DNA from 3 places in the Thermomicrobium sp. genome. Region 1 is predicted to be linked to each of the others. Evidence: a T-box and tRNA genes for the amino acid it is inferred to sense, from the RefSeq annotation. Region 1 holds a T-box; the other regions hold tRNA genes.
The links. The T-box of region 1 lies ahead of leuS (leucine--tRNA ligase). A T-box ahead of a tRNA ligase gene usually reads a tRNA of that ligase, here a tRNA-Leu.

Region 1 (2,266 bases):
CGTAATCGGCAATCCAGATGGGGATCCGCTGCTCGTTCACCGGATTGATCGCGTACGCACCGATGAAGACACCCGTCTTTTCACGTTCAGTCGAGGTTCGCTCGATATCGCTCCGCCGCCGCGCCTGATCGATGTACGCCTCGACTTCGGCTCGGCGCTCAGGGGTCGTCAGCTTTTGCACGAGTGGATGTTCTGGCGCCAACACCAGGAAGGTCGCTCCCCAGAGGGTGTCCGGGCGGGTCGTGAACACTTCGATCGGGTCCCCCTGCTCGGAGCGAAAGACGATCCGCGCACCCTCCGACCGGCCGATCCAGTTGCGCTGCATCGTGATGACGCGCTCAGGCCAGTCGATACCATCGAAACGCAGAAGCTCCTCAGCATACGCGGTGATGCGCAAGAACCACTGTTCGAGATCTCGCCGGTATACCTCGCTACTGCAGCGCTCGCAGCGTCCATCGATGACTTGCTCGTTGGCCAGCACCGTCTGGCATGTCGGGCACCACCAGACTGGCGCTTTGGCACGGTAGGCCAGACCACGCTTGTAGAACTGGAGGAAGAACCACTGGTTCCAGCGGTAATACTCGGGAAGACACGTGATCACTTCCTTGGACCAATCGAACATCCCGCCGAGCGAGCGCAGCTGCTTTTTCATGTGCGCGATGTTCTGCATGGTCCACACGCGGGGATGGATACCGTGTTTGATCGCCGCGTTCTCTGCCGGCAATCCGAAGGCGTCGAACCCGAATGGGAAGAGGACATTGTAACCACGCATTCGCTTGTAGCGAGCAGCTGCATCAGCAGGTGCGTAGGAGAACCAGTGGCCGATGTGCAAGTTTCCCGATGGATAGGGGAACATGACGAGGTGATACCACTTGGGACGAGTGGGATCCTCCTGCACGTTGGAGTAGATACCGGTTTCCTCCCAGATTTGCTGCCATTTGGGCTCGATCACTTGCGGTTCGTACCGCTCGGCCTGCCGGACCTCCTGCGTCGTTGCCATCGCTGCTCCTCCCGCGCCTCGGTCTCCTCGAACGGACAGCGGCCCGTCCACGAAGGGACGGGCCAGCCCGCGGTACCACCCTCCTTGACGCCACACCTGTGGCGTCCTCTCGTCCGTGCGCTAACGGGCACGACCCGGCGCTCGCTACCGCTTCTCGCGAACGCAGCTCGGAGGCGAGTTCGCGTGCCGCACACCGGTCGGGCTCACACTCTCCCCGACTCGCTCGTCGGCCGCTGCACGCTACTACTCCTCGTCGTCGCCTCTTTCGCGTCCATGACGACGACCGGTCTCACCTCGCGGTGGACCGGCCGATCCGCTCTCGTGGAGCTGAGGGGACTCGAACCCCTGACCCCAACGCTGCCAGCGTTGTGCTCTCCCACTGAGCTACAGCCCCGCGCCTTGGCTGGCGCACCCTGTAGTCTAGCATAGCCAGGGATCGCCCTGCAACGGGAGTGCGGTGCTCGGCCCTGTGCTCGTTTCTCTCCCCGACCAACGTTCACCCACGCTGGCTCGACTCCGACCCGATCACCCGGCACGCCGCTCCGTCTCAGCTCCTGCACTTTCGATGTGCGATGCTTGCTAGGAATCGCTCGACCATCACCCGTGCACCCGACGACCCTCTGTCACAGCGACAGGGGTAGCCTGACCTAGGCTCCACGTACCTGAGCGAGGCATACTTCCCGGGACAACGGGGGATCGGCGAGGAGACGAGATGGATCGACCGCTCCGCTTTCACATCGTGACGCTCGGGTGCTCGAAAAATCAGGTCGATTCCGAGGGCATGGCGCAGCGATTGATCGCGCGCGGGCTGCAGCCGACGGATGATCCGGACGAGGCCGCTGTGCTCGTCGTCAACACGTGCGGCTTCCTGGCAGCAGCTCGCGCCGAATCACGCGCGGCGATCGAGGAACTGACCGCACGCCGTCGTCCAGGCCAAGTCATCATCGCGGCCGGGTGCATGGTCTCGCTCGATCACCACCGGACAGAGCTGCCGCCCGATCTCGACGCGTACGTCTCTACACACGACTGGAACCGTATCGACACGGTGGTCGCTGACCTCCTCGGTCTACCGATCCCCAGCGTGCGCGAGAGCACGCGGGATCTGCCGTCCTTTCCGCGCCTGCCCGTGAGACGGCCGAGCGCGTACGTCAAGATCGCCGATGGGTGCGATCACCGATGTTCGTTTTGTGCCATTCCGCTTATCAAAGGGAACCAGCGGAGCAAGCGTCCCTCCGAGATCGTCCGAGAGATCCAGGAACTCGTGAA
Region 2 (2,266 bases), on a different contig from region 1:
AGTGCGGGTGGTGCACCGCAGCTGATCCAAGCGTCTACCCGGCTAGGAGACAACGTCGATCAGCCGGCGTTCTCGCCCGACGGCACGCGGATCGTGTTCATTCACCGTGTGACCCGCGAGGACGGCCTGCAAAGGCGGACCGAGCTTTGGATCGTCGATCTCCGCAGCGGTAATCTGACTCCATTGGTTCAGGGCGGTGACGGGCAATACGCTCCTGCATGGTCCCCTGATGGTCAATGGATCGTCTATGTCGGTCGCCACGGTGAATCGAACGATTTGTTCCTCGTACCAGCCATGGGTGGGCAGCCGATTCAGATCACCGACTCAGGAGTCGTCGCTAGCCCGACGTGGTCACCGGACGGTCGCGCCATCGCATACCTGCAACTGGAACAGGACGGATTCGCCGTCTATGCACTCGAGCTCCGCATCGATGCTGATGGCCGCCCACGGTCAACCGAACCACGGAAACTGTTCAGCGCCGAGCGTCTCGACGCGGTGTCCGGATTGTCCTGGGCCCCCTGACGCCGGGTAAGCGGTACTGGCCCTCGCTGATCCCCGAGGAGAACGCTCTCGTACCGCTTGGGGATGAGGGACCAGATCAAGGCCCGCACAGCTCGACCGGTCCCCGCTCCATGACCAGCGAGGTTTTCGTGTTTCGGAGCGCTTTCGGGCATTGGTTCGAGTAATTCAGCACAGGAACGTTGGTCGGGAGAGAACTCTACCGCCCCAAGCTGTGATGTCCCAGCCCTCGAAGGAGTCAGCGCTGGAACTCGGTCAGATACGATATGGGCTCGCCCGACACTCTCTCTGTCACGTTGCCACAGTACTTGTCGACGACACGGCTGGTGGGGCGACACCAACCGACTGACAGCTTTACCCCATAGCCATACTCCACTCTCCGACCGCTGCGCTCCGTTCAGTTCGCCACTCGCCAGCACCACGGATTCCAAAGCATACTTGGAGCAGCGATATCGAGCGGGGATGGCGGAACGGCAGACGCAGCCGTCTTAAAAACGGCAGGGATACCCTCCCGTGCGGGTTCGAGTCCCGCTCCCCGCACCGTCTCCAGGCTGGCAAAACGGCTCGGTAGCCAGTGCCGCGCACGGCACCCACCGGAGGCAAGTGGGGTCACGAGTGGGGTCACGAGTGGGGTCACGGGTGGAGTCGAACACCTGTTCGAACCGTCGACCCGGCGCTGCGCCACAGCGGCCGGGGCACTTCGTTTGCGGGCCTTTACCGTGCAATGACTGACCGTCGCCCTCCACTCGACCACGCACTGGCCCTGTCGTCGATCGTCCGCACACCCCCCAATGGTCGTCCAGCAGGGTCGAGGGTCGCCGGAGCCGGTGCGTGCGCTGGTGGGGCGAGAAGGATCGCGCCGAGCCTCGTCGCCGTCCACATAGGAGCCGGTAGAGAACCAGTGGCCACACCGTTGGACCATCAGCCGCTCGGGCCAGTAGCACCTCTCGTCGGGACGACGGTTTTGCGAACAGACACGCTCATTCCCTCTTGACCGCCTTGACGTTTAGCGGGTCGATTCCGCACTAGTTCACCAGCATCGCTCGCTGGTGGTAGAACCGCTACCGTCTGGAGGAGGGATGCGGATACACACTCACCGGGACTCCAGTCGTCCGTCGTTGCGCCTAGCTTGCGCTTCTCCCATTCAGCGTGGCGCACTTGCAGCTTCCTGAAATACGTTTGCTGCTGCTCGGTGAGACTCCTCAAAAAACGCGACTGCAAACCAATACGCGAATTGACGCGTGAGGCCCACCGCACGTCGTCGAGCAACGACGAGTCCGCACCGAGCGGCCACCAGGTCGCTCCAATGGTGTCATGGGTGCTCACCCTCTACTATCGTGGGAGGACCGAGTGGGTCGGAAAACCTCGACCGCTGCTCGCACGGCGCTGCGCTCCTCATCACTCGGCGAGTCACGACCGTGCCGGTGCGATCATCTCCTTCCCCCGGAATCCGCACGACGGCAGCAGTCCGCCGCGAACGACGCGAGGGTACTCATGCCAGCACACCAGTATCGGGGAAGTATCCCCTTCCGGGGAGACCCATGGGCGTCCGCTGGGCACATGCGTGGGCGAGAAGGTGAGCGGATCATGCCGCACGCAGGTGGTCACGTCGAACCCCGACATGCTTACGGTCGCGAAGAGCGGCGTCATCGACATTCGTCGCAGGCACTGAGATGAGTCGCCTGTCACTCGTTGTCGGCTCATCGACTGAATGTTCGAAGGAAGAAGCCCTTGTCAGAAAGGGAGG
Region 3 (2,266 bases), on a different contig from region 1:
GTGCGCGGATAACCCGAGGTGAAGAGCGTGCGCTGCCCCTGATCGTCCAAGACGATCAAAAGGCCATACCGCGCGCCGGCCAGCCGACGAGCTTCGTCGATCACTCGCTGCAACACCAGAGCGAGATCGAGATCAGCGGTGATCGCCACGCCAGCTTCGTGCAGGGCAGCCAGTTCCGCATGTTGCACGAGGAGACGGCGGTAGAGTTCACCGATCAGGCGGAAGATCCAGTCGGCAAAGACGACTACCCCCACAACTGCCAGCGTTCCACCGACGATCCATGCCCAGGTCGCGCCGAGCACCGGAACGAGCGCGTGGCCGATTGCCACGAGCGCGGCCAAGAAGGCGAGCGGCAGCACGATGCCCAGCCGCTTCAGCCTGGCCATCGCCCGGTCGAGCTCGTGCTTCGAACGCTCGGTCATCGCCGCCCTCGCTGCGTCGTTATCCTACTCGATACCGAGGATATCAGGTCCTGGCAAGCAGTTCGCGATCGACCACACGGCTGGCTGACGTACCGTCGAACGAGCGTCGTCCCGACACGTTCTCTTCCGCTCTTCACCTCCGTTCACTCGCCATCGCGCAACCGACATGCCCTCGGTGATGCACGACGGAGTAGACTTGTACTTGACAGCACTGCGCTGCGGTGTAAGATCCATAACAGCGTGGTTGCGAAAGCACGGAAGGATGTGGAGCGAACGCCATGCAGCAGACGACGCTCATCACGATGACACCCGAGGCGGTGCGCCGCTTGAAGCAGTTCATGGACGAACAGGGCATGCCGGATGCGTACCTGCGCGTGTTCGTCGCGCCGGGTGGATGCTCGGGCCTCCAATACGGGATGGCACTCGAGGAGTCCGCGGAGGAAGACGACTTCACATTCGAGATCGACGGTGTCCGCGTGATCGTCGATCCCTTCAGTGCGACGTATCTGGAGGGTGCCGAGATCGACTATGTCAACAGCCTCATGGGAGGCGGATTCACGGTCCACAATCCGAACGCCGTCGCCACGTGTGCCTGTGGCCATAGCTTCGATGCTGGTGGCAATGCCGGCACGGCCCAAGGGTGCGGGTGCGGCAGCTGGTGAATCACTGAACCATCGAAGAGGCATGGGCCGGCAGCCGAACGTGGCTGCCGGTATACTTTCTTCGGTCGCGCTGCGCGTTCCTGCCGCGGGGGAATGCCGGAATTGGCAGACGGGCGTGACTTAGGATCACGTGCCGATGAGGCGTGTGGGTTCGAGTCCCACTTCCCCCACCGACCAGCCAGTCGAAGGCTGCGCTCGCCGGTCGCTCGTCGAGCGATCCCGTCGTCTCCGCCGCGGGCACTCGTGCGATGCGGCCGCACACACTCCAGCGCTGGTCACCGCGACTGTCCCTCGACCGCAATCCACCCACGGCGAGGATCGAGCGCGAGAGGCAACACGGTATGCTCGTCGCGAGCTGGGTACCATGGTGGTATCCAGTTCAGAGCGACAACCCTTCTCCGGACACGAGCGCACACCGAGAGACGAGACGACCGCGGGTAGCACTCGGGACATGACGACCGATAACTGACGCGCGATGGGATGCGGTCGTTGCTCACCGCGAGGGCTGTGCAGGCACGGGATGGTGGCTGCACGTACCGGGCAAGCCCCGCTCACGCCACCGTTCGGATGCTCGCCTTTCCGCTTCACCGGTCGCCGGCACCGGACGATGAGGATGAGCGGTAGGAGAACGTTACGCGCGGATGAAAAGCGACGCCCCGGCGTGCCGGGGCGTCGCTCGAGCTGTCTGTCAATAAATTTCGAGGTAACGATCCAGTTCCCACTGGGTGACGTACTGCCGAAAAGTGTCCCAGTCGCGCTTCTGCGCCTCGCGCACTCGCTCGAAGACATGCTCGCCGAGCGCCTCGCGGATCACCTCGTCCTTTTCGAGTTCGGCCATCGCTTCGCCGAGGGTCGCCGGCAGCGTTTGGATGTTGCGTCGCTTGAGGTCCTCGTCGGTGAAGTGGTAGACATTCTCCTCCACCGGCTCGGGAAGTGGCAGCTTGCGCTCGATCCCATCCAACCCGGCCGCCAGCATGACCGCATAGGCGAGATAGGGGTTGGCGGAGGGATCAGGACAGCGCAATTCGATACGCGTCGCCTGCAAGCGACCGTGGCGTACGGCGGGGACGCGGATGAGCGCGGAGCGGTTCTGTCGCGCCCAGCTGATGTACACCGGTGCCTCGTATCCGGGAACCAGTCGCTTGTAGCTGTTGACGAGCGGTGCCAGCACCGCGCACATCC

Region 2: it encodes a tRNA-Leu, which carries the amino acid that the T-box ahead of leuS (leucine--tRNA ligase) is inferred to sense. The anticodon was not compared.
Region 3: it encodes a tRNA-Leu, which carries the amino acid that the T-box ahead of leuS (leucine--tRNA ligase) is inferred to sense. The anticodon was not compared.

The regions. Positions count from the first base shown of each region.
Region 1 is NZ_JBRBZA010000015.1:11,203-13,468, reverse strand. It holds gene leuS (leucine--tRNA ligase) at 1-1,000, opposite strand, end outside; T-box leader at 1,051-1,266, opposite strand; tRNA gene ACWIVK_RS03130 (tRNA-Ala) at 1,323-1,394, opposite strand; gene rimO (30S ribosomal protein S12 methylthiotransferase RimO) at 1,713-2,266, shown strand, end outside.
Region 2 is NZ_JBRBZA010000005.1:31,481-33,746, forward strand. It holds gene ACWIVK_RS00555 (LpqB family beta-propeller domain-containing protein) at 1-522, shown strand, start outside; tRNA gene ACWIVK_RS00560 (tRNA-Leu) at 976-1,059, shown strand.
Region 3 is NZ_JBRBZA010000031.1:49,335-51,600, forward strand. It holds gene ACWIVK_RS05915 (GAF domain-containing sensor histidine kinase) at 1-422, opposite strand, end outside; gene erpA (iron-sulfur cluster insertion protein ErpA) at 701-1,084, shown strand; tRNA gene ACWIVK_RS05925 (tRNA-Leu) at 1,172-1,254, shown strand; gene glnA (type I glutamate--ammonia ligase) at 1,773-2,266, opposite strand, start outside.